Regions from separate parts of the Streptomyces sp. NPDC092952 genome, predicted to be linked through region 2. Evidence: riboswitches for the same ligand, from Rfam matches in the RefSeq annotation. Region 2 holds a riboswitch; each other region holds the start of a gene.

Region 1 (7,596 bases), on a different contig from region 2:
GCTCGACGACATCGGCGGGGGCGTCGATCAGCCCCTTCTCCCCCGCGTCCGGCACGGCGGCGAGGATCACCAGGTCGCGCAGGCGTTCCAGGAGGTCGGCGACGAACCGGCGCGGATCGTTGCCCCCCTCGATCACCCGGTCCACCACCTCGAAGGCGGCCGCACCGTCGCCGGCCGCGAAGGCGTCCACGACCGAGTCGAGCAGCGAGCCGTCCGTGTACCCGAGCAGCGCCGTCGCCATGGCGTACGTCACACCGTCCTCGGCGGCACCGGCCAGCAGCTGGTCCATCACCGACATCGAGTCACGCACGGACCCCGCCCCGGCCCGCACGACGAGCGGCAGCACGCCGTCCTCGACGGGGATGCCCTCCCTGCCGCAGACCTCCGCGAGGTAGTCCCGCAGCGTCCCGGGCGGTACCAGGCGGAAGGGGTAGTGGTGCGTACGCGACCGGATCGTGCCGATGACCTTCTCGGGCTCGGTCGTGGCGAAGATGAACTTGAGATGCTCCGGCGGCTCCTCGACCACCTTCAGCAGGGCGTTGAACCCCGCCGAGGTGACCATGTGCGCCTCGTCGATGATGTAGATCTTGTAGCGGCTCGACGCGGGCCCGAAGAACGCCTTCTCCCGCAGGTCACGGGCGTCGTCCACGCCACCGTGCGACGCGGCGTCGATCTCGATGACGTCGATCGAACCCGGCCCGTTGCGCGCGAGGTCCCGACAGGACTGGCACTCCCCGCACGGGGTGGGCGTCGGCCCCTGCTCGCAGTTCAGGCAGCGGGCCAGGATGCGCGCGCTGGTCGTCTTGCCGCACCCGCGCGGACCGCTGAACAGGTACGCGTGATTGACCCGGTTGTTCCGCAGCGCCTGCTGCAGCGGGTCGGTGACATGCTCCTGCCCGATGACCTCGGCGAACGACTCGGGGCGGTAGCGGCGGTACAGCGCAAGGGACGACACACCTACGAGGTTATCCGGGCCGACTGACAACCAGCCCCGGAACCACCGCCCGGAAACGCAAGGGCCCCCCACGCACCCGCCAGAGCCGACCTACCCTTGCTGCCTTCCGGCCCTGGGGGAGTTCAGTCAGATAGCGCCACGTGAGGGGCTGACGCCCACCTTAGCGGATCCCCACCCCCACCGGTCCACCTCCCCCTCCACCGGCACCCGCCGGGAGACCCCGGAACGCCCCCGCGAAGATCTCGAAACGGTCTCGAAGCGATCTTGGGGCCAACAGGTTCGCGAGCACTCCTCAACGTCTTGTATTGTTTGCGGCGGAGGATTCGCCTAGTGGCCTAGGGCGCACGCTTGGAAAGCGTGTTGGGGGCAACCCCTCACGAGTTCGAATCTCGTATCCTCCGCCATTGCTCTCACCGGGCAATACGTCGAAGGGCCCCGCAGCTTGCTGCGGGGCCCTTCTTCGCATACCCAGGAGCCCGTAGGCCTGGTTCTTGTCCACGGGCCCGGGCCGAGCACTGGCAGGGGCTGAAGTACTGCCGGGCCTTCGCCGCCGACCGGCACGGGAGCCTGCGCCTCACCAAGGAAGGCAAGGCTCCTGAACTGTCCTATCGGGGCATGCAGGCGAGGGAACTGGGCCGGGCGTTCGGGCTCGCTGTCGCGGAACGGGCGCTTCGCGAGCGGTATCCGGATCACCTGATCAGCATCGTCGACGTGGAAACCGTCCTGCTTCCCGGCTTCGCGCGGATCAGGCCGGCCGGGACTCTCGGGGCGAGACCGAGGCCGGATTTTCTGTTGGAGGCATGGCGTCCCGGGGAGGGCTCCCGGATCTTCGTGGTGACCGTGAACGGCAACCACCAAGACGTGAAGCCGAAGACCTCCGCGGGCTCCCGCACGTCGTACAGGCAGCTGGCCCGGGGCGGCGAGCGCGTGGAGCGGCTCCATCTGGGGCAGCGGAACGGTACTCCCACGTTCATGACCTCGACCGAGTTCCTGGCCGCTGCCGGTGTGACGGTGCACGTCGTGCACGCGGAAGGAGATGTCGAGCTCCCGGTGCGGCCGGCCTCCGGCGAGGGTTCGGCCGACGTGGCTGTCGGACGCCGGACTCTTCCGTACGCCAACTCCGTGGCCGTCCCGGCGAAACGCGGAACGGAACGGCACAACGCCTTCCTGATCCCTGAAAAGGAGTTCCCGTGGTTCGGCCGAGTGATCGCCCGGGCCCACGCCGCCGGGCAGCTCTCATTGGCCGGCGGCGGTGCGGCGGTCGGCAGCTACCTGATCGACGAACAGGGCGGCAAGCACTTCAGGGAGACGTCCTTCGCAGGGACCGCCAGCGTCCACGACGCGAAAGCCTGTTTCGCGGACGAGCGATACGTCGGTACCGACCAGGTCTTCCGTATCGACGGCACACGCGTCGAGGCGTTCTCCGGCATGGCCACCGATCTCTACGGACTGCTCGCGGCGGGCGAGGTCGAGGAGTACCGCCGACGGACCTACGAGCGGCGTAAGGACTGGCCCGAGCCGGACGACATCGACGACTGGGGCGCGAGTTCCTTCCGGCCGGACGGCACCGTGCTCGCGATACGCGTGGTGCCGGAGAAGGCATCCCCCGACGACCGGTACGCGGGCTGACCGCAGCGGCTTACGAGGGGACGGGGCTGCCACGGCGGGCGCGTCCGGACGGAAAAAACCGGTGGCACCCGTACGGGGGGAACGGGTGCCACCGGAGTCGGGGAGGCCTGTGGGCCTCGGGGTGGGGTCAGCGGGTGAGGGTGGCGACGCCGGCCTGGGCGAACTTCTCGTCGAGGTCGCCGGAGGGGGCTCCGGCGACGCCGATGGCGGCGATCGGGGCGCCCTTGGCGGTGACGGGGGCGCCGCCGGCGAGGAAGAGGGTGCCGGGGATGTCCTTGAGGGTGGGGGCGTTGGCCAGGCGCTTGGCCAACTCGGAGGTCGGGGCGTTCCAGGAGACGGCGGTGTACGCCTTCTTCACGGCCGACTCGTAGGCCTGCGGGCCGGCGCCGTCGCCGCGCAGGGTGAGGATCGTGTTCCCGTTGCGGTCCACGACCGCGACCGAGACCCGCTGGTTCTCCTTCTTCGCCGCGTCCAGCGTCGCCTGCGCCGCCTTCGTCGCGGCCGCCAGGGTCAGGTGCGTGCTCTCCTGGAGGTTGCGGTTCTTGGTGTCGGTCTTGACGGCGGCGGCGGGGGCGGAGGCACTGGCGGAGGCGGCCCCGACCGTACCGGCGACGACGGCAGCGGCGGCGACACCGGTCAGGACACGGGCGCGCAGCGACAGCTTCTTCATGGTGAACGACTCCTCGGATTCGGCCAGCGGGTTCGGGGACTTCCACGTTCCCGCTCTGACATCCATCCTCAAGCCGTGCCCGGCCCGTACCCGTCGGCCTGCGGGCTCCCTTCCGGGCCCTCGACGGACGACGGACGGGTCCACCGATCGGCTGATGCGCTCCCGGCGTACGGGCGCCGGGTGGCCAGAGCTTCCCGAAGGCCCGTGGCCGGCCGTCCACTCGCCGTAGAAGATCCTGCTCCGATGCCCGCAGGGGGCGCCGTGAGCGCTCAGGCCAGGAGCTTCGCCTTCGCGCGCTGGTACTCCTCGTCCGTGAGCGCGCCCCGGTCCTTGAGGTCGGAGAGCTTCGCCAGGTCGTCGGCGTGGCTGCTCCGGGTGCCGGGCCCGCCCGTGCCCGCGTCGGGGGAGTTGGCGGCGTCGCGGACGTACGACCTGAAGGCGCGCTCGCGGTCCTGCGCGTCCTTGATGTCGTGCTCGGCCATGGCCGGACCCCGGAAGATCAAGTACAGCAGTACGCCGAGGAACGGCAGGATCAGGACGAGGATCAGCCAGCCGGCCTTGGCCCAGCCGCCGAGTTCGTGGCTGCGGAAGATGTCCGTGATGATCTTGAACAGCAGGAACAGCCACATGATCCAGAGGAAGAACACCAGCATGGTCCAGAAGAGGTTGAGCATGGGGTAGTCGTCCACGGATCTCTCCTCGGTCGACGCGCGTGTTCCGCACGGTGATGGACAGGGGTAAATCAGTCATATCACCGCATATATGGGCTCGCCTGTTGTCTGCCGATGGCCGGTCGGTGGACCGGGGTGGTCAAGAGGACGTCGGGGATGGCGTAGAGTTGGGTTCACCGACGCGGGGTGGAGCAGCTCGGTAGCTCGCTGGGCTCATAACCCAGAGGTCGCAGGTTCAAATCCTGTCCCCGCTACTGAAGAATCGGGCCCGGTACGCAGACAGCGTGCCGGGCCCGATTTGTTTTCTCCCGGGCATGAGCGGGTACCTCCTTCGGCCGACGCGGAGTCGCCGCCCGTTCCCGCTCCGGTGAGGCTGGGGGCGGGGCGCGGCGCTGTCCGCGGCCGCGTGCGTACCGGGCAGGAGACCACAGGTGTGGAAGTGGGAGAAGAGGCGCGGTCGGCACGCCGGGGGTGACACCCGCGGCCGGAGCTTCGTCCGTACGCTGCCCGCGCTGATGATCCTCGGCGGACTGCTCTTCGACAGCCTCACCCCGCAGACCTTCACCGCCATTCCGCTCTTCGTGGCCGCGCCGCTGATCGCCGCCCCGTTCTTCTCGCTCGCCAGCACGATCCGGACCGGCGCCGCCTCGATGCTGGCGGTCATCCTGCTGCGCCTCTACAGCAGCACGTTGCCGGAGGTCGTGCCGCTGATCGAGCTGCTCACCCTGGCCACCGTCTCGATCCTCGCGGTCGTGATCAACGGAGTGGTGCGGCGGAGCAACGAGCAGCTGGCCTCCGCCCGGTTCATCGCGGAGACGGCCATGCGCGCGGTGGTGCCCCAACCGGCCGCCCGGATCGGAGGACTTCAGGTCGCGGCACGGTACGAGGCGGCGCAGGCGGACGAGTACGTCGGCGGCGACCTGTTCGCCGTGGCGGACACCCCGCACGGGGTGCGGATGGTGGTCGGGGACGTGCGGGGCAAGGGGCTCGGAGCCGTGGAGACGGTCGCGGTGGTCATCGGGGCGTTCCGCGAGGCGGCCGAGCAGGAGTCCTCGCTGGCGGACGTGGCGGGCCGGCTGGAGCGGGCGCTGTCCCGGGAGGAGGCGCGGCGAGGCGGGCTCGACGTGCTCGAAGGCTTCATCACCGCCGTACTGGCCGAGATCCCGGCCGGGCTGTCCCGGGTGCGGGTCGTCAACCGGGGCCACCCCGAGCCGATCCTGCTCCACCCGGACGGGGCGCTGGAGGTGCTGCGCCCCTCGGTGCCCGCGCTGCCGCTCGGCATGGGGCTGGGGGTGTGGTCGGAGCGGACGGACGAGTGGGAGCTGCCGGACGGGACGACGCTGCTCCTCTACACGGACGGCCTCTCCGAGGCGCGGAACGCCGAGGGGGTCTTCTACGACCCGGCGGCCCGGCTGCGCGGGCGGATCTTTCCGGGGCCGGAGAAGCTGCTCTCCGCGCTGACCGACGACGTACGCCTGCACACCGGTGGCGAGACGACCGACGACATGGCGCTGCTCGCGGTGGTGCGTCCCGCGCAGGGGCAGCCGGACCGGCGCCGGACCGTGCCGATCGTGGGGGCGGAGCAGGGGTGAACGGGCCGGGAGCGGGACTGGACGGCTGGGGGCGGGGCTGCACGGGCGCGGGGCGGGACTGAACGGGGGCGCGCGGGACCGGGCCGAACTGCCGCAAGGGGATGCCACCGTGCGTAATCGAAGGACGCCGCTCCGCATAACATTTGACATAACGTCAGAAACGAGTCGGCCGCTGAGTGATGGTCAAGTAGGCCTGTTGGTATGGCTATGTCCCGTAAAGTCCAGGCCAAAGACGTGAACGATCAGTGGGAACAGCTTGGAATGGGGCCCCGGTGTCTATTAACGTTCGATAACGCAGCGCGGTCGTCCCAGCCGTCATCAATGGCGGCGCCGTGCGCGAGCGCCGAATCCCGCAAGGGAACCGGGGAACCACCACCATGGGGTGAATCGGACACCTGTGTCTCGTGAGAGACGGAGGTGCCCGTAGGAGACCTTCCTGCTCCGAACCCGTCAGCTAACCCGGTAGGCGAGAAGGAAGGAAAGGAGTGCGCCCCCGTGGCGTCCAACAAGCCTGCCCCAGAAGCCCCTTCCCGGTTCCAGGGCGATCACGGCGATTACGGCACCGGCTACGGCGTTGCCGACTACGGCTACGGCACCGGCCTCGACGCCGACCGCACCGGTGAGTTCACCACCGACTTCCGCTCCGACGCCGGCGACGGCGAGGCCGAGCGCGGCTGGAGCGAGTGGAACCCCACGGAGGAGACGGTCCGCCCGGTGCGCGGCCGGCACCGTGTCGCCAAGCAGCGCACGGGACTCGCCCGCAGCTCCACGGTCCTGGGTGTCGGCGTGATAGCGGCGGTCGGCGCGGGCGGCATGGCCACCGCGCAGGGCAAGCCCCCGGTCTCCATCTCGGTGCCGGACGCGATCACGAACAACCTTCCGGACGCCAAGTCCCTTCCCGGCGTGGGCGCCCTGTTCTCCGACGGGTCCCAGACCGACGGGGCGGACCAGGGCGAGACCGCCCCGCTCACCACCGCCGGCATCACCACTGCCGAGGCCGAGCAGGGCACCACGGACGCCGGTGAGGCGCTGCGCGCCCGCATTCTCCAGCAGGCCGAGCAGCAGCAGGACGCTGCCGCCGCCGAGGCGAAGGCGGCCGAGGAGAAGGCCGCCGCCGAGAAGGCCGCCGCCGAGGCGAAGAAGCAGCAGGACGCGGCCGAGGCCAAGGTCGCCGCCGAGAAGAAGAAGGCGGAGGAAGAGGCCAAGAAGAAGGCGGAGGCGCTGCGGCTGGCCAAGCTCGCCGCCAGCTACTCCCTCCCGACCTTCTCGTACACGATCACCTCGACCTACGGTCAGGCCGGGTCGATGTGGGCCTCCGGCCACCACACCGGCCTCGACTTCGCCGCCCCGACCGGCACCCCGATCAAGGCCGTCCACAGCGGCACGATCAAGTCGGCCGGTCTGGCCGGTTCGTACGGCTACCGCACCGTGCTGGAGCTGGACGACGGTACGGAGATCTGGTTCTGCCACCAGTCGTCGATCGGCGTCAGCGTGGGCCAGAAGGTCACCACCGGCGAGACCATCGGCCGGGTCGGCGCGACCGGCAACGTGACCGGTCCCCACCTCCACCTGGAGGTCCACACCCCCGACGGTTCGGGCGTCGACCCGATGGCCTGGTTCCACAGCAAGGGCCTCAACCCCTGATCCGTCCTTCGGACACCGCTCCCCGCGCCGGTTCCCCCGGTGCCGGGGCCGGTCCGTCCGGCCCATGAACCCCGGCAGCCCCGACGCTCTCCCCCCGACGTCAGGGCTGCCGGTCCTTTTGGCTGCCAGCCCTTTTCCGCTGTCGGCCCTTTCCCGCCGCTGGTCCGTTTCCACGGGCGTCTTCCACGGGCGTCCGTTCGGGTGGACGGTCCGGTGCGGGCGGAATAGCGGGCCCGCCGGGGTTCGTTGATCCACTCATGACTTCTCTTCGCCCGCTGGGCTCCTCCGGTCTCCAGGTCTTCCCGCTCGCACTCGGCGGCAACGTGTTCGGTTGGACGGCCGACGAGGCACAGTCCTTCGCCGTGCTGGACGCGTACACCGCGGCCGGGGGCAACTTCGTCGACACCGCGGACGGCTACTCCGCCTGGGTTCCGG
Region 2 (7,596 bases):
CCCGCCCGCCGGCGAGGAGCCTCCCCCGGTCGTCCTGGTGCACGGCTTCATCGACAACCGCTCGGTCTTCGTCCTGCTGCGCCGCGCCCTCGCCCAGCACGGCCACCGCCATGTGGAATCGCTCAACTACTCACCGCTGACCTGCGACATCCGGACTGCGGCCGAGCTGTTCGGGCGGCATGTCGAGGAGATCTGCGCCCGCACCGGGCACCAGGAGATCGACATCGTCGGGCACAGCCTCGGCGGACTGATCGCCCGCTACTACGTCCAGCGGCTCGGCGGCGACCAGCGGGTCCGCACCCTGGTCACGCTCGGCACCCCGCACGGCGGCACCGCCGTCGCCCCCCTGGCCAGCGCTCACCCCATCGTGCGGCAGATGCGCACCGGATCCGCGCCGATCGAGGAGCTGCGCCTGCCCGCGCCCGGCTGCCGCACCCGCTTCGTGAGCTTCTGGGGCGAGCTGGACCGGGTGATCGTCCCGCCCGAGGCCGCCCGCATCGACCACCCCGACCTGGACGCGGAGAACGTACGCGTCACGGGCATCGGCCACCTCGCACTGCCGGTGCACCCGACCGTGGTCGCCGCGATCCGCGAGGCGCTGGAGGAATCCGGCGGCCCGGCGGCCGGACCCGCCGAGGATGCGGGAGCAGCCTGAGCCCCACAGGCCCCACAGACCTCACCGGACCCACGGACCGCAGTGCGGCGTACGGCCCCCGTCGCCGACCCGGCCTTCGCAACCGACAGTGACGCCGCAAATAGAACAGACTTCGAACATAGAGCCAAGGGTCTGTGCACTGGCCGCCGAAAGGCGGCCGATTGCCCGTTTCCTGAGCCGCCGGAACCCGTGGAAGATTGTCGACGTCAGGTAGCGGCGGGTACAGTCGCGGCCACTGCTCCCCCTGGGATTCCCCCACCGGACCCCAGAGCACAGGTCCTGCTGCCGAGGCGAGAGAGAAGTTGGTGAACGACCAGCACCCCGACGCCGGGTACGCCGGACACGACGGCGGAGCGACCGGCGGCTTCCACGGCGATCCGCTCTTCGGCTCGTTCCAGGCCGGTCACGACAGCACGTACGGCGGCGGCTACGGCATCGGCCATGTCGACGGGTACAGCGGCCAGTACGACTCCACCCAGTGGGACACCGGAGCGCACCCGACCGCCTCGTACGACGCCTACGCCCCGTACGCCACGCAGCCCGAGCCGCAGCAGTACACGGAGCCGCACTACCCGGAGCAGCCGTACACGGAGCCGCAGTACACGACGGGCCCGGCCTACGGCACCACGGCCGTCTGGACGACCGCCGACTACGGCACGGACGCCACCACCTCCACCGCGGTCTTCCCCGGCATCCCGGCCCAGGGCGGTTCCCCGGAGAGCACCGGGCAGTGGGACACCGGCAGCTGGTCCACGGACGGCCACTGGGCCATGAACGACGCGGCGGTGAACAGCACGGCCGCGTACGACACCGGCGCCTACGACGCCACCGCCTGGAACACCGGCGCCGCGCCCGCACCCGAGCCCGCCTTCGACCAGCAGCTCACGCAGACCATGGAGACCGCGCGGCTGCCGCACGAGACCCACGAGGCACACCCCGCGCACGGCGACGACTACGCGGAGTACGAGCCCTACGCCGACCGGACCGCCTTCTACGCGTACGACCCGTACGCCCCCTATGCCCCGGACGGCGCGAACGACACCGCCGCCACGGACGGCACCAACGGCACGGACGCCGCCGACGACCTCGACGCGGCGGACGGTCCCGACGGGCCGGAGAGCACCGAGCTCGCGTCCGGTCCGCGCCGCTCCCCCGACCGCCCCGCCACCCGGGGTGGTGGCCGCGGCCGTCGTCGTACGCCCGCGAAGCGTTCCGCGCTGCTGACCGTCGCCATTCCGTCCGCCTGCGTGATGAGCGTGGCCGGGATCGCCGCGGCCTCGGTCGGCGGGCTCGGCGGGGACGACAAGAAGGACGACACCACGGCGCTGGCGGCGGCCGACTCCGTCAAGCCCGCCGAGGCCAACAACAAGCTGGACACCCAGCTCGCCAAGCTCAGCGCCAACGCGGAGAACTTCGCCGACCGCGCCAGCCGAACCCAGGAACGTATCGACCTGCGCGAACGGCAGGCCGCCGAGAAGAAGAAGCGCGAGGAGGAGGCCGCCCGCAAGGAGGCGCTGCGTCCCAAGTTCGTGCTGCCGGTCAAGCAGCACGGGCTCAGCGCGTACTTCGGTCAGGCGGGCATCAACTGGATGTCCGTGCACACCGGCATCGACTTCCCGGTGCTGGAGGGCACGCCCGTGATGGCCGCGACGGACGGCACCGTGCGCACCCAGCTGAACAGCGCGTACGGCAACATGGCGATCGTCACCATGGCCGACGGCACGGAGACCTGGTACTGCCACCTCAGCAGCACCCGGATCCGCTCGGGCCCGGTCAAGGCCGGTGACGTCATCGCGTACTCGGGCAACACCGGGAACTCGACCGGCCCGCATCTGCACTTCGAGGTGCGGCCCGGCGGCGGCGCCGCGGTGAACCCGCTGCCGTGGCTGCGCAGCCACGGCGTCAACCCGACCTGAGCCGCAACGCGGAGGGGGCCCGAGCGCATCCGCTCGGGCCCCCTCCGCGTTTTCTCCGCCTACAGCTTCTCGACCGGGGCGTAGCGGAGCAGCAGCTTCTTCGGGCGTTCGTCGCCGAAGTCGACCGTGGCCTTCGCCTGGTCGCCGACGCCCTCGACCGCCGTCACCGTGCCGAGCCCGAACTGGTCGTGCGTGACCCGGTCCCCGACGGCCAGCGTGATCGTCGGCTTGTCCGAGGTCCGCCGGGTCGCGAAGCCCGAGGGGCCGGAGCGCGCGCGGGAGGCGGAGAGCGAGGACGTGATCCCCGAGGTCGGTCCCGCCGAGGCGGCCATCGGGCCCTTCCGCCGCCAGTCCAGGTGCTGGTCCGGGATCTCCTCCAGGAAGCGGGACGGCGGGTTGTACGACGGCTGGCCCCACGCGCTGCGCATCGCCGCCCGGGTCAGATAGAGCCGCTCGCGGGCCCGGGTGATGCCCACGTAGGCGAGGCGCCGCTCCTCCTCCAGCTCCTTCGTCTGCCCCAGGGCCCGCATGTGCGGGAAGACGCCGTCCTCCATGCCGGTCAGGAAGACGACCGGGAATTCGAGGCCCTTCGCCGTGTGCAGGGTCATCAGCGTGATGACGCCGGAGCCGTCCTCGTCCTCGTCGGGGATCTGGTCGGAGTCGGCGACGAGCGCGACCTTCTCCAGGAAGTCGGCGAGCGTACCGGCGCCCTCCTCGCCCGCCTCGCCCCGCTCCTGCTCGAATTCGAGGGCGACCGCGGCGAGTTCCTGGAGGTTCTCGATCCGGGTCTCGTCCTGCGGGTCGGTGGACGCCTGGAGTTCGGCGAGGTAGCCCGTACGCTCCAGGACCGCTTCCAGGACCACCGCGGGACCCGCGCCCGACTCGACGATCGTGCGCAGCTCCTCCATCAGCGTGTTGAACCGCTTGACGGCGTTGGCGGAACGGGCGGCCATGCCGTACGCCTCGTCGACCCGGCGCAGCGCCTGCGGGAAGGTGATCTTCTCGCGCAGGGAGAGCGCGTCGATCATGGCCTCGGCGCGGTCGCCGATGCCGCGCTTGGGCACGTTGAGGATGCGGCGCAGCGGGACGGTGTCCTCGGGGTTGGCGAGGACGCGCAGGTAGGCCAGGATGTCGCGGACCTCCTTGCGCTCGTAGAAGCGCACTCCGCCGACGACCTTGTAGGGCAGGCCGACGCGGATGAAGATCTCCTCGAAGACGCGGGACTGCGCGTTGGTCCGGTAGAAGACCGCCACGTCACCGGCCTTGGCGTCGCCCGCGTCGGTCAGCCGGTCGATCTCGTCGGCGACGAACTGCGCCTCGTCGTGCTCGGTGTCGGCGACGTAGCCGGTGATCCGGGCGCCGGTGCCGGCGTTGGTCCAGAGGTTCTTGGGGCGGCGGCTCTCGTTGCGTTCGATGACGGCGTTGGCGGCGGAGAGGATCGTCTGCGTGGAGCGGTAGTTCTGCTCCAGGAGGATCGTCGTCGCGTCGGGGTAGTCCTCCTCGAACTGGAGGATGTTGCGGATGGTCGCGCCGCGGAAGGCGTAGATCGACTGGTCGGCGTCACCGACGACGCACAGTTCGGCCGGGGCGTCGTTCTCGCCCGCCGGGCCGACCAGCTCGCGGACCAGGGTGTACTGGGCGTGGTTGGTGTCCTGGTACTCGTCGACCAGGACGTGGCGGAAGCGGCGGCGGTAGTGCTCGGCGACGTCGGGGAACGCCTGGAGCAGGTGGACCGTCGTCATGATGATGTCGTCGAAGTCCAGCGCGTTGGCCTCGCGCAGCCGGGACTGGTACATCGCGTACGCCTGGGCGAGGGTCTTCTCGAAGCCGTCGGCGGCCTGGCCGGCGAAGGTCTCCTCGTCGATCAGCTCGTTCTTCAGGTTGGAGACCTTGGCCGTGAACGACTTCGGCGGGAAGCGCTTCGGGTCGAGGTCGAGATCGCGGCAGACCAGGGCCATCAGCCGCTTGGAGTCGGCCGCGTCGTAGATCGAGAACGACGAGGTGAAGCCGAGGCGCTTGGACTCGCGGCGCAGGATGCGGACGCAGGCGCTGTGGAAGGTCATGACCCACATGGCGTTGGCGCGCGGTCCGACGAGCTGCTCGACGCGCTCCTTCATCTCGCCGGCGGCCTTGTTGGTGAAGGTGATCGCCAGGATCTGGCCGGGGTGCACCCCGCGCTCGGCGAGGAGGTGGGCGATCCGGTGGGTGAGCACCCGGGTCTTGCCCGAGCCGGCCCCGGCGACGATGAGCAGCGGGGAGCCGGCGTGGACGACCGCGGCGCGCTGCTCGGTGTTCAGCCCGTCGAGGAGCGCCTCGGGGTCGATGACGGGGCGGGGGGCGCCGTCGCGGTAGTAGGCGTCCCGGGGCGGCGGGCCGTCGAACACGCCATCGAACAGCCCCTCCGGCACCTCCTCGGGCGCGGTGTCCTCGGGGGGCGGCGGGGGCTCTTCCTCCGAGTGCTGGAGGCCGGCCAGGAAACTGTCGTCAAAGAGGCTGCTCATCGCTTGTCGAGTCTACGGGCTGGCCCCCGGCGCCCGGCGGCCGTTCGGGGAGACGGTACGGAGCGGCAGCGGCGGCCCACGCGGGGTGAGCATCCGGACCCCCGTTACGCAGGTCACGAAAATGTATCGGGCATTTCGAACATCAACCTTCCCAGCGGCACCACGGGTTGGCTAGCGTGCTCGACCGGGCGGCCCGGCCCCCTTGCGGCGACCCACGCCGAGCGGGCGCCCGCGCCGAATCCGGGCTGCCCGTGCGGGAGTCCGGAGCCGGGGATCCACCACGCACCATCGGGGTGAATCGGTCCTTCCCCCACACATGGACCGTAGGGCGGCCTTCCGTTCGCCCGAACCCGCCCTGTCCCGGCAGGCGGTCCACGGAAGGAGATGCCCCTCTTGGCATCGCACCGCAAACCGCGCGCCCGGGTGCGTTCCACCGCACCGGCCGTCGGGCTCACCACCGCGGCCCTGGCGTCCGTGACGCTGCTCTCCACGCAGAGCGCGGTGGCCGCGCCGAATCCGAGGCCGAGCGTCGAGGACGTCCAGAAGCAGGTGGACGACCTCTACCGGCAGGCGGGCACCGCGACCCAGAAGTACAACCGGGCGAAGGAGGCGTCCTCCGCCCAGCGCGCCAGGGTCGACGCCCTGCTGGAGGACGTCGCCGAGCGCGCCGACAAGCTCAACGAGGCCCGCAGGACGCTGGGCGCCTTCGCGGCCGCGCAGTACCGCAACGGCTCCATCGCGCCGACCGCCACGTTCTTCCTGGCCGACGACCCGCAGTCGTACTTCGACCAGAGCCAGCTGATGGACCGGATGACCAACCGCCAGCAGAAGGCGGTCACGGACTTCCGCGTCCAGCAGGAGAGGACCGCGAAGAAGCGGGCCGAGGCGGTACGGAGCCTGGAGACGCTGACGACGGCCCAGGCCGATCTGCGCACCAGCAAGCAGGACGTCCGGACGAAGCTGACCGAGGCGCGCACGCTGCTGTCGAAGCTGACCGCCGAGGAGAAGGCGCGGCTCGCGGAGATCGAGCGGAAGAAGGAGGCGGAGGCGGCGCGGAAGGCCGAGGAGCTGGCGAAGCAGCAGGCCGAGGCCGAACGCAAGGCCGCCGAGGACGCGAAGAAGTCCGGCGGCACGGGGACCGGCACGGGCACCGGGTCCGGCACGGGCAGCGGCACCAGCAGCAAGGCCGAGCAGGTTCTCGCCTTCGCCCGCGCCCAGATCGGCAAGCCGTACGTGTGGGGCGCGACGGGCCCGGCGTCGTACGACTGCTCCGGGCTCACCCAGGCCGCCTGGAAGGCCGCCGGTGTGGACATCCCGCGCACCACCTGGGACCAGGTCAAGATCGGCACCCGGGTCGCGACGGCGGATCTGCGCCCCGGTGACCTGGTCTTCTTCTACGACGACATCAGCCACGTCGGCATCTACAAGGGCGACGGGATGATGATCCACGCACCGAAGCCCGGGGCGAACGTGCGCGAGGAGTCGATCTACTACATGCCGATCTACGGCAGCGTGCGCCCGGCGTAGTCCACGACGGAGTCCACGACGGGCTCCATGACGCCCGCCACGACCGAGGCACGCGCGCCGCGCACCGGCTGCCGGGTCCGCCCGGCAGCCGGGAGCGGGGTCAGACCCAGAGCGTGGCGATGAAGATGTTGGCGAGCGTGAGCCCGCCGACCGCCGCGAAGGCCCCCTTGTCGACCTTCTCCTCGTCCCGCTTGATGTAGACGAGCGCGAGGATGACGACCAGGATCAGCAGCTTCACACCGATCTTGATGTTGTTCACGTGGCCGCCGTCGGCCTCGCGCATCCCGACGAGCGCGATACCGGTGACCAGCATGGTCAGCGCACCGTGCAGCATCGCCGGGACGAAGCGGGCCGTGCCCGCGCCCATCGCCTTCATCTGGGTGAGGAATCCACCCAGCAGGGAGGCGATGCCGATGATGTGCAGGGCGACGAAGGCATGAATGAGTACGTCCATGAGGCCGCAGCCTAGCCATGGCCATACCACCCCCCGACAGGCAGGTCCACCTTCGCCGGGCAAACACGCCTCCGTGTCGCTCGGCTCGCACCTGTACCAATTGCGTGACTCTGGCGTAATTTTTCCGATCAATCGACGGCATTGCCACGCCAAAAACGAGCAATATGCGTCATTACGACTCCGGCCCGTGTCCCGGGTTTAGCGTCACTGACGGACCGGGCGCCCCGCCCCGACGGGACCGGCCACTCCGCCGAACGTACCGGCGGGCCCGCCGGTACCCCCCGTCGGGCAGTCGTCAGGAAGGACGCACGCCCCCGTGGCAGCGCATCGGAAACCCAAGCAGCGCCTGTACACCGGCCCTGCTGCCCGCACCGCGGCGACCCTCGCCCTCACCGGGGCCGCCACCGCCGCCGCACTGCCCGGCCCCGCGGCCCACGCCGAACCGCAGCGCACCCCCGCCCAGGTCAAGTCCGAGGTGGACCGGCTGTACCACGAGGCCGAGATCGCCACCGAGCGGTACAACGGGGCGAAGGAGAAGGCCAC
Region 3 (7,596 bases), on a different contig from region 2:
GGACTCGGTCTGGGGAGGAGGGGTTTCCATGCCTGCCTAGGTTCTGATCGGGTCTGCTCGAACTGCGGTACTACGGGGACGGGCGGCGGGAAGGTCAGCCGCGGTCGGCGCTGTCGACGCCGTCCCACAGGTTGGAGTGCCAGGGGCGGCCGGAGCCGTCCGTCCGGCCCTGGCGCTCCTTGACCGCGTCGGGGTCGACGACCGTGTAGCCGGTCTCCCCCGGAAGAAGGTAATGCAGATGCGTACGGGCCAGCCGCCTGATGTAGGCGTCGTCCTGGAGCCGCGCCTTCTCGTCGCGCAGCTCCTCGGTGCGTTCCTTGGCCTGCTGCGCGAGGCGCCGCTGGTCGGCGATCTCGTCCTGCTGCGAGACGTAACTGCGCATCGGGTACGCGAGCACGACCACCAGGGAGCAGACGACGAGCGCCAGGAACGCCGCCCGGCCGGTGAGCCGCGAGCGGCGGGCCTGGCGGCGGTTCTGCGAACGGTAGACGCGGGCGGCGGTCTGCTCGCCGAGCAGTCGCAGCCGGGTCGCGGTGGAGAACCGGTCCCGGTCCTTCGCGGCCATCTCTCCGCCTCCCCATTACGCACGTCCGTCCCCGCACACGGTACGGGACCGAGTGCGGGGACGGACGGAGGCCGGGGCCGTTCGCGGCGCGCACTGCTCCGCGAGAGGCGTTTCCGCAGGCCCGCGGAGTGGCGGCGCCTGCGGGTGCCTACTGGTCCGCGGAGCGGCTGTGCCTACTGGTCCGCGGAGCGGAACCGGGGGAAGGCGGAGCGGCCGGCGTACACCGCCGCGTCGTCGAGGATCTCCTCGATGCGCAGCAGCTGGTTGTACTTGGCGACGCGGTCCGAGCGGGCCGGGGCGCCGGTCTTGATCTGGCCGCAGTTCACGGCGACGGCGAGGTCGGCGATGGTGACGTCCTCGGTCTCGCCGGAGCGGTGCGACATCATGCACTTGAAGCCGTTGCGCTGGGCCAGCTCGACGGCGTCCAGGGTCTCGGTCAGCGAGCCGATCTGGTTGACCTTGACGAGCAGGGCGTTGGCGGAGCCCTCCTCGATGCCGCGGGCCAGGCGCTCCGGGTTGGTGACGAAGAGGTCGTCGCCGACGATCTGCACCTTGGCGCCGAGCCTGTCGGTGATGACCTTCCAGCCGGCCCAGTCGTCCTCGAACAGCGGGTCCTCGATGGAGACCAGCGGGTACGCGGCGACGAGCTCCTCGTAGTACTCGGTCATCTCGGCGGCCGAGCGGGACTTGCCCTCGAACTCGTACGTGCCGTCCTTGTAGAACTCGGACGCGGCGACGTCGAGCGCGAGCGCGATGTCCTTGCCCGGGACGTAGCCGGCCTCCTTGATGGCCTCGACGATGAGGTCGAGGGCGGCGCGGTTGGACTCCAGGTTCGGCGCGAAGCCGCCCTCGTCGCCGAGGCCGGTGGACAGGCCCTTGGTCTTCAGGACCTTCTTCAGCGTGTGGTAGACCTCGGCGCCCCAGCGCAGGGCCTCGGAGAAGGACTCCGCGCCGATCGGGGCGATCATGAACTCCTGGATGTCCACGTTGGAGTCGGCGTGCGAGCCGCCGTTCAGGATGTTCATCATCGGAACGGGCAGCAGGTGCGCGTTCGGGCCGCCCAGGTAGCGGAAGAGCGGCAGGTCCGAGGCCTCGGAGGCGGCGTGGGCGACGGCCAGCGAGACGCCGAGGATGGCGTTGGCGCCGAGCGAGCCCTTGTTCTCGGTGGCGTCCAGGTCGAACATCGCCTGGTCGATCAGCCGCTGCTCGGTGGCGTCGTAGCCGACGAGCTCCGGGCCGATCTGCTCGATCACGGCGAGGACGGCCTTCTCGACGCCCTTGCCCTGGTAGCGGTTGGGGTCGCCGTCACGGAGCTCGATGGCCTCGAACTGACCGGTGGAGGCGCCGGACGGAACGGCAGCACGGCCCGTGCTGCCGTCGTCGAGGCCGACCTCGACCTCGACCGTGGGGTTTCCGCGGGAGTCGAGGATTTCCCGGGCTACGACGACGTCGATGGACGGCACGTGGCATCTCCTTCTGGGATATGACGCTGTTGGTGCAGGGTCGCTTTGGCCTTGCGACAAGAGCCTAACCGGCCCGGCCCGCCCGCCCCCACGACCGCCCGACCCCTGGGACGAAAAACGACCCGAGAGACCTCATTGCCGGTCATACCGCCCAAAATTTACCGGTCGGTAACTACAACAGTTGAACGCACCCCCGCTCCCCCGAGCGGAGGGAGCGGGGAAGCCGGCGCAACGGCCGGGGGACGGCATCGCCCCGGTCCGGTGCGCACGGGGGGATGCGCGCCGGACCGGGGCGGCCTGGAGGGGAGAGCCCGCGCCGCGGGGTCCCGTGTTACTTCGTCAGGTGCAGCTGCTGACCCGGGTAGATCAGGTCGGCGTCCTCGACGATGTCCTTGTTCAGCTCGAACAGCCGCTGCCAGCCGCCCTTGACGCCGTGCTCGGCGGCGATCCTGCTCAGCGAGTCGCCCTCGACGACCTTGTACTCGCCGTCGCCCTTCTTGACCTTCTCGCCGGTCGGGGTGGTGACGGTCTTCTTCGACTCGGCGCTCGGGGCCTGGCCACGGTCCGAACGGGAGGCGGCGGGGGCCTCGGTGCGCTCGGCCGGCTTCGGCTGCGCCTGCTTCTTCGGGGCGGCGCTCTGCTGCTCGGAGGCGCCGGAGCCGGCGGTCGAGTTGGCGGAGGAGTTCGAGGACGAACCGGTGTCGACGCCCGGGTCGACACCGTCGTTGGTCAGGCCGCCGGCACCGGCGCAGGCCCAGGCACCCGGGCCCTGGAGGGCGAGGAGGCGCTCGGCGGTGGCGATCTGCTGGGCCTTGGTGGCCAGGTCGGCGCGCGGGGCGTACTGGGTACCGCCGGCGGCGGCCCAGCTCGACTGCGAGAACTGCAGGCCGCCGTAGTAGCCGTTGCCGGTGTTGATGGACCAGTTGCCGCCGGACTCGCACTGGGCGACGGCGTCCCAGGTGGCGACGGAGGCGGCGGAGGCGTTGGTGGCGCCCATCAGCGGCACGGCGACGGCGGCACCCGCGACACCGGCGAGCGTGACGAGGCGGACGGCCTTGGACGGGCGGCGGTGCTTGCCCTTGCTGGAAAGCAGCATGGAACTTCTCCTCACCGACGCCTACGAGGTGAGCTGTCGGGTTCGGGCCGAGTGAGTTGCCCGGTCGCACGTCCTAGCACGCGACTTCACCCCAAGCCTGATCCGATACGTCGTCCCGACGTCCGGACCCGGCGGCTTACCTGGGTCCCCCGCTCCTGCCTACGGCGCTGTACGCGTCTGTTTTCCCTTCGACCGACGGCAGGATTCGGCGTGACGGTCGACGGGGCCCGCGGTGCGAGCGATTCCGACCGTAAACATACGCAAGCCCTACATTCAAAGATGGACACATCAGACAATCAGCCCGTACTTGCATCTGAAGAATTACTGTTTCCGCAGGTCGGGGCGGGGTGGAAGGCCCTCCGAATCGCGACACGCCGGAAGACGCAAAGAGACCCATGTCTCACTTACGCATAAGTGGACATAGGTCCCTGAACTACCCCGGTTTCCGAGGCGTTTTTAGGCGGTTTCCGGACCGCCGACCGCTCGCCCCTACTCGGCCTTCACGCCGAGATCGAGGCTCTGACCGGGGAGGATGAGGTCCGGGTCGGAGCCGATGACGTCCTTGTTCGCCTCGTAGAGCGCGGGCCAGCCGCCGGGGACCTTCTGTGCATCAGCAATCGTCCAGAGGTTGTCCCCGGACCGGACGGCGTACGTGCCGTCGGCGGCCTGCCCGGCCGTGTCGCGCGCGTCGCCGCCGCGCGAGGCGTGCCGGCCGGACTCGCGGTGGCCGCCGTCCGCGCCACGGCTCTCGTCGGCGGCCGGGGCGCCGCGGTGGCGGCCGTTCGTGCCGCTGGAGGACTCGGGCGAGGCGGAGTCGTCCTGGCCGGCCTTCGACGGCGCGCCGGTGGAATCGGACGGGGTGGCCGAGGGCGAGGTCTCCGCGGACGGCGCCTTCGAGCCCTTCCCGTTCCCGTTCGACCCGCCCTTGTGCTTGCCGGAGTTGCCGGACGAGCCGTCCGAGCCGTCCACCGCGTCCGCACCCTCCCAGGCGCTGTGGGGCGGCGTGACCACGTCCGACGTGTCGTCCTGCTCATCCCCGGAGGGGGTCGTGCCGGGGTCGACGCCGGGCAGCGAGCCGTCCGTCGCCAGGCCGGAGATGACCGCACAGCTGGGCCACGCCTGCGGCCCCTTGTCCGCCAGGACCTTCTCGGCCACCGCGATCTGCTGCGCCCGGCTGGCGAGGTCGGCGCGGTCCGCGTAGGTCTCGCCGCCGTACGCCTTCCAGACCTCCGGCGAGATCTGGAGGCCGCCGTAGGAGCCGTTGCCGAAGTCGGCGCTCCAGGCGCCGCCGCTCTCGCACTCGGCCACCCGGTCCCAGGTCGTGGCCTCGGCCGCGGACGCGCCCGACGCGCCGAGCAGCGGAATGGCGATGGCCGATCCGGTCACGCCCGCTGCGACGACGATGGCCGGTGCCTGCCGGGGGCGACGGTGCCTGCCGTTCGCGGATCCCATGGAATTGCCTTCCGTGTGACTGACGTCTGACTCGTGGGTCGAACGGTGAACCTAGCCGCACTCGAACGCGCGTCACAAGTCGATGCAGCGCGGATCACGTGAAAGTCACAGAGTTGACGAGGCATCAGTTTCTGGTGCGGCGCACTCCGGCGTGAACTGCACCGGGAGCGTGCGGAGTCCGCGCATGATGAGCCCGCCACGCCACCGCAAATCGGTCGGTTCCACCGCGAGTCGCAGGTCCGGGAGACGGTTCAGCAGGGTGGCGAGCGCGGTCCGTCCCTCCAGCCGGGCGAGCGGCGCGCCGAGGCAGTAGTGGATGCCGTGCCCGTATCCGAGGTGCTGATTGTCACGTCGGGCGAGATCGAGGGTGTCGGGGTCCGGGAAGCGGTCCGGGTCGCGGTCGGCGGCCGCGAGAACCACGAGCACCGGGTCCCCGGCCTCGATGGACTGTCCGCCGAGCGTCAGCGGTTCGGTGGCGAACCGCCAGGTGGCCAGCTCCACCGGGCCGTCGTAGCGGAGCAGCTCCTCGATGCCGGTCTCCAGCAGCTCCTCCTCCCCCGCGTCGAGGGAGCGTTGCAGCCGTTCGCGTTCCCCGGGGTTGCGAAGCAGGGCATACACCCCGTTTCCGATCAGGTTGACCGTGGTCTCGAAGCCGGCGAAGAGCAGGATGAAGGCCATGGCGGCGGCTTCGTTCTCGGTGAGGTGCTCGCCGTGGTCGCTGGCCCGGATCAGCCCCGAGATCAGGTCGTCGCCGGGCTCCTCCCTCTTGCGGTGGATGAGTTCGGCGAGGTAGCCGCGCATCTTCTTCACCGACCGGGCGACGCCGCCGCGCGGGCCGCCGCCGTGGCGGATCATCATGCCCGCCCAGTCCCGGAAGTCGTCCTGGTCCTCGGGCGGCACGCCGAGCAGGTCGCAGATGGCGTAGATGGGGAGCGGGAAGGCCAGGTCGTGGATGAGGTCGGCCTCGCCGCTCTCGGCGAAGCGGTCGATGAGCCGGTCCGTCAGTTCCTGCACGCGCGGGGCGAACCCGGCGACCCGGCGCGGGGTGAACGCCTTGGAGACGAGGCGGCGCAGCCGGGTGTGGTCGGGCGGGTCGATGTTCAGCAGATGCGTCATCAGCTCCGCCTTGCGCTCGCCCGGGATGCCGGTCTTCCCCTTGGCGTGCGCGGGTCCGGCGTGGTGGGCCGGGTTCTTGGAGAGCCGGGAGTCGGCGAGGGCCTGCCGGGCGTCCTCGTACCGGGTCACCAGCCAGGCCTCGACGCCGCTGGGCAGCTCGGTGCGGTGGACGGGGCTGTGCTCGCGCAGCCAGGCGTACGCCGGGTACGGGTCGGTGGCGAACTCCCAGGTGAAGAGTGCGGGCGCCCCGTCCGCCGCCGGGCACGTGGCGGGCCCGGCGGCGGACGGGTGGTCCACGGTCGGGTCCGACGGGACGACCGGGCCGGCGGCCGGGCAGGCGGCGGGCCCGGCGGGGCGGTCCGTGGCGGCCGGGTGGTCCGTGGAGGGCGTGGCGGGGTGGTCGTCGGCGGGGCTGTGGTTCACCCTTCGACGTTATCCGCTGCCTCTCGGCCCTCGCCGTGGCCCTCCGCCGCCCTGATGGCGTCCCGGTAGGCGCGGCCCGCGGCGCGGAGGGCGGCCTCGGGGTCGACGCCGTCCCGTTCGGCCCGGACGGCGAGGGCGAGGAGCTCGTAGCCGATGCCCTCGCCGGCGGGGAGCGGCACGTCGAGACCGGCGGTGCGGACCCGGCTCGCCAGCTTGGCCGCGAGCGCCAGGCCGGGCTGGCCGACCGGGACGCCGTCGGTGACCGAGTCGCGCCGCTTCTCCTCCGCCTTGGTGCGCAGCCAGTGGGCGTGGACGTCCTCGGGGGTCTCGGCGGTCTCGTCGCCGAAGACGTGCGGGTGGCGGTGGATCAGTTTCTCGATGAGCCCGGCGGCCACGTCGTCGACGGAGAACGGTTCCGCGCCGTCCCCGGGGCGGCCCTCCTCGGCGATCCTGGCGTGGAAGACGACCTGGAGGAGGACGTCGCCCAGCTCCTCGCGGAGCTCGTCCCGGTCGCCGTCCTCGATCGCCTCGACCAGCTCGTACGCCTCCTCGATCGCGTACTTGGCGAGGCCCTCATGGGTCTTCCGCGAGGTCCACGGGCACGCGACCCTGATCCGGTCCATGATCTGGACCAGGTCGAGGAGCCGGGCGCCGGGAAGGTCGTACGAGCCGGGCAGCAGCTCCAGGTCCGGCATCCGCGTCCGCCCCGATCCGGCGAGCCGGGCCAGCCCGTCGGTGAGCGCGGGATCGCCCTCGCCGCCCGCGAGGACGACGATGCTCCGGCCGCCCGCGCAGGCGTCGACGAGCTCCGGCGCGGTGGGCGCGGCGTGCTCCACGGTGACGCCCGCCTCGCGCAGGTACGGAAGCTGCGGGTGGTCGGGGTCGGCGCAGAGGACCCGGTCGGCGCCGTGCAGGGCCTGCCAGGCGGGCCAGGACAGCAGTCCGGGGGCGACGCGGTGGCTGGCGGTGAGCAGGACGATGCGGCCGGGGTCTTCAGCGTTCACCGTTCGAATCTACCTCTGTCGCCGCCGCCCGTTCCGCCGCAGGTCAGGCCCCGGCTCCGGCCGGCTTGGTGACCTGGGTGATCCAGGGGGCCTTGTAGGTGGCGAGCTGGGCCTGCTTGCTGTCCCAGGTTCCGTAGCGCGGGTTGACGTCGACCCGGAGCGCCTTCGACGCCTTGCCGAGCGCCTCGCCCACGGCCTGCTGGCCGGCGGGCTGCTGGAGGTCGACGCCGAGGGTGGCGGCCAGCTTCGTCAGCTGGACCTGCTCGCGCAGCACGGCGTCGATCTGCCCGGGGGCGACCCAGCTCTGCTGGAGCATCACCGTGCGCAGCCCCGTCGCCCCGCCGGTCTGGGCCTCGGCGGCCTTGCGCATCTGCTGGATCTCGACACGGTCGACGGTCACGCCCGCGTCCGCGGCGGCCCGGTCGAGGACCCGGTCGAAGATCATGCTGTGCAGCTTGGCCCGGCCGAGCTGACCGG
Region 4 (7,596 bases), on a different contig from region 2:
ATCCGGCACTCGGTGTACCGCATGGCGGCGGGCGGGTCGTCGTTCCCGAGCGAGCCGAAGTTCCCGTGGCCGTCGACCAGGGGGAGCCGCATCGAGAACGGCTGCGCCAGACGGACCAGCGCGTCGTAGATCGACGCGTCGCCGTGCGGGTGCAGCTTGCCCATGACCTCGCCGACGACGCGGGCGCACTTCACGAAGCCGCGATCGGGGCGCAGGCCCATCTCGTTCATCTGGTACACGATGCGGCGGTGCACCGGCTTCATACCGTCGCGGGCGTCGGGCAGGGCCCGCGAGTAGATCACGGAGTACGCGTACTCGAGGAAGGAGCCCTGCATTTCGTCGACGACGTCGATGTCGAGGATCTTCTCCTCGAAGTCGTCCGGCGGCGGGGTCTTCGTGCTGCGGCGGGCCATCGCTGCTGCGACTCCTTCACGGATTCTGTTCGGGCAACCTCAGGTTCTGACGCGGACCATTGTGGACCGCCGCACTGACAACCCCGACCTCGACCCGTCCCAAAGGGTGTCCCGGACCGTGCCGGAAGGGTCCTCCGACCCGCTGGAGGCGGGCAGCGACCCACTTTCCCGCGAACTTCCGCGGAACGGGAACTTCGCCAGGTGTCCGTCCGCTTGCTTAAAGTGGCAGGTCTCGCAGGAATCCAGTATCGCGATCGAAGGGACGTACATGCCCATGGGTCACACGGCCACCGCTCAGGCCGGCTCCGGCGGCTTGACAGCGACCGAGCACCGCCTGGCCAACGGCCTGCGCGTGGTGCTCTCCGAGGACCATCTGACCCCGGTCGCCGCGGTCTGCCTCTGGTACGACGTCGGCTCGCGCCACGAGGTCGAGGGGCGCACCGGCCTGGCTCACCTCTTCGAGCACCTGATGTTCCAGGGCTCCGGCCAGGTCAAGGGGAACGGCCACTTCGAGCTGGTGCAGGGGGCGGGCGGCTCGCTCAACGGCACCACCAGCTTCGAGCGCACCAACTACTTCGAGACCATGCCCACGCACCAGCTGGAGCTGGCCCTGTGGCTGGAGGCGGACCGGATGGGCTCGCTGCTCGCCGCGCTCGACGAAGAGTCCATGGAGAACCAGCGCGACGTCGTCAAGAACGAGCGCCGCCAGCGCTACGACAACGTGCCCTACGGCACGGCGTTCGAGAAGCTGACGGCGCTCTCCTACCCGGAGGGCCACCCGTACCACCACACCCCGATCGGCTCGATGGCCGATCTGGACGCCGCGACCCTGGAGGACGCGCGCACCTTCTTCCGTACCTACTACGCGCCGAACAACGCGGTGCTCTCGGTGGTCGGCGACATCGACCCCGAGCAGACCCTCGCCTGGATCGAGAAGTACTTCGGATCCATCCCGTCCCACGACGGCAAGCAGCCGCCGCGCGACGGCACGCTCCCGGAGATCATCGGCGAGCAGCTGCGCGAGGAGGTCCGCGAGGAGGTTCCGGCGCGTGCCCTGATGGCCGCCTACCGGCTGCCGCACGACGGCACCCGCGAGTGCGACGCGGCGGACCTCGCGCTGACCGTCCTCGGCGGCGGCGAGTCCTCGCGGCTCCACAACCGTCTGGTCCGCCGTGACCGTACGGCGGTGGCGGCCGGCTTCGGACTGCTGCGGCTGGCCGGCGCGCCCTCGCTGGGCTGGCTGGACGTGAAGACGTCCGGCGGTGTGGAGGTGCCGGAGATCGAGGCCGCGGTCGACGAGGAACTCGCCCGGTTCGCCGCCGAGGGCCCCACGCCCGAGGAAATGGAGCGCGCGCAGGCCCAGTTGGAGCGCGAGTGGCTGGACCGGCTCGGTACGGTCGCCGGCCGCGCCGACGAACTCTGCCGGTTCGCGGTGCTGTTCGGCGACCCGCAGCTCGCCCTGACCGCGGTGCAGCGGGTGCTCGACGTCACCGCGGAGGAGGTCCAGGCGGTCGCCAAGGCCCGGCTGCGCCCCGACAACAGGGCGGTGCTGGTCTACGAGCCGGTCGAGGCGGCCGAGCCCGGGGACAGCGACGACACCGACGCGCAGGAAGGAGCCGGCAAGTGACCGACGCCGCGACTGGAGTTTCGATGCAGTACCACCCGCAGCCGGCCCCGGGCGTCGCCCGCCCCTGGGCCTTCCCCGCGCCGGAGCGGGGTGCCCTGCCCAACGGTCTCACGGTGCTCCACTGCCACCGCCCCGGCCAGCAGGTCGTGGCGGTCGAGATCTTCCTCGACGCCCCGCTGGAGGCCGAGCCCGAGGGGCTCGACGGCGTGGCCACGATCATGTCGCGGGCGCTGTCCGAGGGCACCGACAAGCGCACCGCGGAGGAGTTCGCGGCCGAGCTGGAGCGCTGCGGTGCCACGCTCGACGCGCACGCCGACCACCCCGGCGTCCGGGTCTCCCTGGAGGTCCCGGCCTCCCGGCTGGCCAAGGCGCTCGGGCTGGTCGCCGAGGCGCTGCGGGCGCCCGCCTTCGCCGACAGCGAGATCGAGCGGCTGGTGCGCAACCGGCTCGACGAGATCCCGCACGAGCAGGCCAACCCGGCCCGTCGCGCCGCCAAGCAGCTCTCCAAGGAGCTCTTCCCGGCCGAGGCGCGGATGTCGCGCCCGCGCCAGGGCACCGAGGAGACGGTGGAGCGGATCGACGCGGCGGCCGTCCGGGCCTTCTTCGACGCCCACGTCCGGCCCTCCGCCGCGACCGCGGTGGTCGTCGGCGACCTCACCGGCATCGACCTGGACGCCCTGCTCGCCGACACCCTCGGTGACTGGTCGGGCGAGGCCGCCGCGCCCCGTCCGGTGCCGCCGATCACCGCCGACGACACCGGCCGGGTGGTGATCGTCGACCGTCCGGGCGCGGTGCAGACCCAGCTGCTGATCGGCCGGATCGGTGCCGACCGCCACGACAGTGTGTGGCCGGCCCAGGTGCTCGGCACCTACTGCCTGGGCGGCACGCTCACCTCCCGCCTCGACCGGGTGCTGCGCGAGGAGAAGGGCTATACGTACGGCGTGCGGGCCTTCGCCCAGGTGCTGCGCTCGACGGCTCCGGACTCCGCCTCGGGCGCCACCGGCGCCGCGATGCTGGCCATCAGCGGTTCGGTGGACACGGAGTCCACCGAGCCGGCGCTCAAGGACCTGTGGACGGTCCTGCGGACCCTGGCCGCCGAGGGGCTCACCGACGCGGAGCGCGAGACGGCGGTGCAGAACCTGGTGGGTGTCGCGCCCCTGAAGTTCGAGATGGCGGCCTCCGTCGCGGGCACCCTCGCCGACCAGGTCGAGCAGCATCTGCCGGACGACTACCAGGCGCAGCTGTACGCCCGCCTCGCGGAGACCGGCACGGTCGAGGCGACCGCGGCGGTCGTCAACGCCTTCCCGGTCGACCGGCTGGTCACCGTCCTGGTCGGTGACGCGGCGCGGATCGAGGAGCCCGTCCGGGCCCTGGGCATCGGCGAGGTGTCGGTGGTCACCGGCTGACCCGCCGGCTCCTCGCCCTCCTCGGCTCTCCTCTGCCACGGACCGGTACGAGGCAGGGGGAATCGGCGGACAGCAGGGCATGGGGGCGAATCCCGCAAGCAAGATCTTGCGGGATTCGCCCCTTTTGTCCGTTCCGTGGGGAGGTTGCCCGTCTGCCCTGTGGGATGCGCTACAAAACGGCCTGTCCGTTTGGTGGATGTAAGTGCCGCCGTTTAGCGTCGGCTCGACTGTTCGTCACTCGTATGCCGCATCAGGGGCGTACCGGACAGTCATCGCCGAGTCCCCGTCCGGCGCGAGCCCGGGGAGCCGGGGACCCACGTAGTCCCTGGGGTGAATCGGACGCCTGAGCCCCGAGGGGCCGGGGTGTCCGTAGGAGACCTTCCTGCTCCGAACCCGTCAGCTAACCCGGTAGGCGAGAAGGAAGGAAAGGACCAGCCACTTCATGGCGTTCACCCGTGTCACGGGGAAGCACCGTGCCCCGAGCCGACTGACGCGCAGGGGCGCGAAGGTCGTCGGCGTCGCGACCCTCGCCACCACCGGTGTCATCGGCGGTCTGGCCGCCCCGGCCGTCGCCGCGGAACCGGAGTCCGCCGCCGTCGAGGATACCGGCCTCACCCAGGTCCTCACCATCGAGAAGACCCTTGCCGAGCGGATCGGCGCCCAGGCCGACGCGCAGGCGAGCCAGGCCGTCGCCACGGCGAAGGCCAAGGCCAAGGCCGAGGCGCGCAAGAAGGCCGAGGCCAAGAGGAAGGCCGAGGCCAGGGCGGCGGCGGAGCGCGCCGCCGAGTCCCGCACCGGTACGGCCCGCGTCGGCCGGTCCGCCGAGCGCACCGTGCTGGGCGCCTTCCGCCTCCCGGTCGCCGGTTCGTACGTCACCACCGGCTACAAGTCCGGCGGCTCGCTCTGGTCCTCCGGCAGCCACTCGGGCGTCGACTTCCACGCCGCCTCCGGCAGCTCCGTCGTCGCCGTCGGCGCCGGTACGGTCGTCGAGGCCGGCTGGGGCGGCGCGTACGGGAACAACATCGTGCTCCGGATGACGGACGGCACGTACACGCAGTACGGCCACCTCTCCTCGATCGGGGTCTCGGTCGGCCAGAGCGTCGCCGCCGGCCAGCAGATCGCCCTCTCCGGCTCCACCGGCAACTCCACCGGCCCGCACCTCCACTTCGAAGCCCGCACGACGCCGTCGTACGGCTCCGACCTGGACCCGGTCGCGTACCTGCGCGCCCACGGCGCCGCCCTCTGACGGACGCTCCACCGAAGGCCCCGGACCCGCGCCGCGCGTCCGGGGCCTTCGGCGTGCCTGCCGCACGGTGCGGGTGACCGCTCTCCAACGTGGCCGCTCTCCAGCGCGACCGGTCCGCGGCCGGAAGATATTCATGAATTCCCGCCCGGCATCGGAAATGCCGCCGCATTGCAATAGAGTCACGGAACAGGTGTCGGGCGGCCGCGTTTCGCGGGCATTGAGGCGGAGGTTCGGGCATGCGCATTCCCGCGCATTCGGTAAGCACAGCGATTCGTGACGACATCGTCTCCGGGGTCTTCGCGCGCGGCAGCCGGCTCACGGAGGAGGTGCTGGCGCGCCGGTACGGGGTGTCGCGCGTCCCGGTCCGCGAAGCGCTGCGCACCCTGGAGTCCGAGGGCTTCGTGGTCTCCCGCAGGCACGCGGGCGCCTGCGTCGCCGAGCCCACCGACCTGGAGGCGGCCGACCTGCTGGAGGTCCGGACGCTGCTGGAGCCGCTGGGCGCCGCCCGCGCGGCGCGCCGTCGCACCGAGGCCCACCTCAAGGTGTTGCGCGGCCTCGTCCGCCTCGGCCACGACCGGGCGCTGCGAGGCGAGGGCGAGGACCTGCGCCCGCTGGGCGGCTGGTTCCACGAGACGCTGGCGCAGGCGTCCGGCAGTCCCGGTCTGATCGCCCTGCTCGGCCAGTTGCAGCACAAGATCGCCTGGATGTACGTGGTCGAGCCGCCGGACCGGCCGGTGGACTCCTGGGCCGAACGCGGGGCCATCGTGGACGCGGTGGCACGCGGCGACGCGGACCGTGCCAGGGCGCTGGCGGCCCATCACGCGGAGCGGGCCGCCGCCGCGCACCGGCTGCGGCCCCGTCCGCCCGGCCCCCGCGCGGGAAACCTGGTGAGGGGCCCGCAACATTCCGTAAACAGTACGGGTGTCCGCACTTAACAAGCGCACCGTAGAAAGAGAGGTGTTCCGGTCCGGCCGGGGCATTTCCCCGGCGGGCGGAGAGTGATTCTTCCCGGTGTCCGGGGCGGAATTCCTCTGCCGGTGAAAGGGGGGGGGCTTCCCCGCTGTCCCTTTCTTTTCCGGTGGAATTCTTCGGGGCATGAAAAAGCCGCGGCTCCGGTTCAAGGTGCCGCGGCTCTCTCGGGGAGGAAGCCTCAGACGGTCTCCGGGAGCTCTTCGAGCCCTTCGGCGACCAGCTTCGCCAGACGGTCCAGAGCGGCCTCGGAGTCGTCCGCCTCGGAAGCGAGCACGATCTCCTCGCCGCCCTGCGCGCCGAGCCCGAGCACCGCGAGCATGGACGCGGCGTTCACCGGGGAACCGTCGGCCTTGGCGATCGTCACGGGGACGCCGGAGGCCGTGGCGGCACGGACGAAGATGGAAGCGGGGCGGGCGTGCAGGCCCTCGGCCCAACCGACGTTGACGCGGCGCTCAGCCATGGTTCTGCCCTTCAGGAATCACTAGTTGTCTAGACCATTCTCGCACGTGGTGCGCGGTGCTCCGGCCGGACCCCAGGACGCCCGTGACGTGCGCGGTGCCCCTTGATCGGCTCTCCCAGACTGCCCCGGCCCCGGTACGTACGCGACCGCTGACGGAGTCGTACGCTTTGCCCATGGAGCCCGCCCAGGAGCAGAGCCCGCCTCATGCCTACCCCGCCCACTGGGAGGCGGACGTGGTGCTCCGCGACGGCGGCACCGCGCGCATCAGGCCCATCACCACGGACGACGCCGAGCGGCTGGTCAGCTTCTACGAGCAGGTCTCCGACGAGTCGAAGTACTACCGGTTCTTCGCCCCGTACCCCCGGCTGTCCGACCGGGACGTGCACCGCTTCACCCACCACGACTACGTCGACCGGGTGGGGCTCGCCGTCACGGTCGGCGGCGAGTTCATCGCGACCGTCCGCTACGACCGGATCGACGAGCGGGGCAGGCCCGCCTCCGCCCCCGCCGACGAGGCCGAGGTCGCCTTCCTGGTCCAGGACGCGCACCAGGGCCGGGGCGTGGCCTCGGCCCTCCTCGAACACATCGCGGCCGTCGCCCGCGAGCGCGGCATCCGCCGCTTCGCCGCCGAGGTGCTGCCCGCCAACACGAAGATGATCAAGGTTTTCCGGGACGCCGGATACACCCAGCGGCGCAGCTTCGAGGACGGTTCCGTCCACCTCACCCTGGACCTCGAACCGACCGAGGAGTCCCTCGCCGTCCAGCGCGGCCGTGAGCACCGGGCCGAGGCCCGCTCCGTACAACGCCTGCTGGCCCCCCGCTCCGTCGCCGTCATCGGCGTCGGCCGGACCCCCGGCGGCGTCGGCCGCACCGTCCTGCGCAACGTCCTGGCCGCCGGCTTCACCGGCCGGACCTACGCCGTCAACAACGCCTTCGCCGCCGGACAGGAGACGATCGACGGCGTCCCCGCCCACCGCTCCCTCGGCGGGATCGGCGAACCGGTCGACCTCGCGGTCGTCGCCGTGCCCGCCGACCGCGTCCCGGAAGCCGTCGCGGACTGCGGCGAGCACGGGGTCCAGGGCCTGGTCGTCCTCTCCGCCGGCTACGCCGAATGGGGCGCCGAGGGCCGGGACCGGCAGCGCGAACTGGTCCGGCAGGCCCGCTCGTACGGCATGCGGATCATCGGCCCGAACGCCTTCGGCCTCATCAACACCGCGGAACCGGTCCGGCTGAACGCCTCGCTCGCCCCCGAGCCGCCCGCCCGCGGCCGGATCGGCCTGTTCACCCAGTCCGGAGCGATCGGCATCGCCCTGCTCTCCGGCCTCTACCGGCGCGGCGCGGGCCTGTCCACCTTCATCTCCGCGGGCAACCGCGCCGACATCTCCGGCAACGACTTCCTCCAGTACTGGTACGAGGACCCCGACACCGACGTGGCCCTGCTGTACCTGGAGTCGATCGGCAACCCCCGCAAG

What was found. A riboswitch is a leader RNA that binds a small molecule or an ion and turns the genes downstream of it on or off. The one in region 2 is predicted to bind cyclic di-AMP.
Region 1: another riboswitch for cyclic di-AMP. It lies ahead of ACIQGQ_RS07730 (M23 family metallopeptidase); the one in region 2 lies ahead of ACIQGQ_RS02190 (NlpC/P60 family protein).
Region 3: another riboswitch for cyclic di-AMP. It lies ahead of ACIQGQ_RS11410 (transglycosylase family protein); the one in region 2 lies ahead of ACIQGQ_RS02190 (NlpC/P60 family protein).
Region 4: another riboswitch for cyclic di-AMP. It lies ahead of ACIQGQ_RS28475 (M23 family metallopeptidase); the one in region 2 lies ahead of ACIQGQ_RS02190 (NlpC/P60 family protein).

The regions. Positions count from the first base shown of each region.
Region 1 is NZ_JBIVPT010000003.1:19,214-26,809, reverse strand. It holds gene ACIQGQ_RS07770 (DNA polymerase III subunit gamma and tau) at 1-955, opposite strand, end outside; RNA gene ffs (signal recognition particle sRNA small type) at 1,012-1,108, opposite strand; tRNA gene ACIQGQ_RS07760 (tRNA-Ser) at 1,272-1,359, shown strand; gene ACIQGQ_RS07755 (hypothetical protein) at 1,571-2,584, shown strand; gene ACIQGQ_RS07750 (heme-binding protein) at 2,712-3,254, opposite strand; gene ACIQGQ_RS07745 (SHOCT domain-containing protein) at 3,524-3,943, opposite strand; tRNA gene ACIQGQ_RS07740 (tRNA-Met) at 4,106-4,179, shown strand; gene ACIQGQ_RS07735 (PP2C family protein-serine/threonine phosphatase) at 4,357-5,517, shown strand; cyclic di-AMP (ydaO/yuaA leader) riboswitch at 5,849-6,001, shown strand; gene ACIQGQ_RS07730 (M23 family metallopeptidase) at 6,013-7,161, shown strand; gene ACIQGQ_RS07725 (aldo/keto reductase) at 7,419-7,596, shown strand, end outside.
Region 2 is NZ_JBIVPT010000001.1:491,019-498,614, forward strand. It holds gene ACIQGQ_RS02175 (esterase/lipase family protein) at 1-655, shown strand, start outside; gene ACIQGQ_RS02180 (M23 family metallopeptidase) at 961-2,571, shown strand; gene pcrA (DNA helicase PcrA) at 2,631-5,072, opposite strand; cyclic di-AMP (ydaO/yuaA leader) riboswitch at 5,295-5,458, shown strand; gene ACIQGQ_RS02190 (NlpC/P60 family protein) at 5,466-6,599, shown strand; gene ACIQGQ_RS02195 (hypothetical protein) at 6,700-7,053, opposite strand; gene ACIQGQ_RS02200 (NlpC/P60 family protein) at 7,370-7,596, shown strand, end outside.
Region 3 is NZ_JBIVPT010000004.1:84,998-92,593, forward strand. It holds gene ACIQGQ_RS11395 (DUF501 domain-containing protein) at 1-30, opposite strand, end outside; gene ACIQGQ_RS11400 (septum formation initiator family protein) at 95-565, opposite strand; gene eno (phosphopyruvate hydratase) at 739-2,028, opposite strand; gene ACIQGQ_RS11410 (transglycosylase family protein) at 2,360-3,124, opposite strand; cyclic di-AMP (ydaO/yuaA leader) riboswitch at 3,128-3,301, opposite strand; gene ACIQGQ_RS11415 (transglycosylase family protein) at 3,614-4,576, opposite strand; gene ACIQGQ_RS11420 (cytochrome P450) at 4,682-5,989, opposite strand; gene ACIQGQ_RS11425 (nucleoside triphosphate pyrophosphohydrolase) at 6,112-7,119, opposite strand; gene ACIQGQ_RS11430 (SurA N-terminal domain-containing protein) at 7,163-7,596, opposite strand, start outside.
Region 4 is NZ_JBIVPT010000015.1:50,890-58,485, reverse strand. It holds gene ACIQGQ_RS28490 (DNA topoisomerase (ATP-hydrolyzing) subunit A) at 1-413, opposite strand, end outside; gene ACIQGQ_RS28485 (M16 family metallopeptidase) at 682-2,040, shown strand; gene ACIQGQ_RS28480 (M16 family metallopeptidase) at 2,064-3,446, shown strand; cyclic di-AMP (ydaO/yuaA leader) riboswitch at 3,710-3,875, shown strand; gene ACIQGQ_RS28475 (M23 family metallopeptidase) at 3,889-4,692, shown strand; gene ACIQGQ_RS28470 (GntR family transcriptional regulator) at 4,929-5,627, shown strand; gene ACIQGQ_RS28465 (HPr family phosphocarrier protein) at 5,843-6,124, opposite strand; gene ACIQGQ_RS28460 (GNAT family N-acetyltransferase) at 6,298-7,596, shown strand, end outside.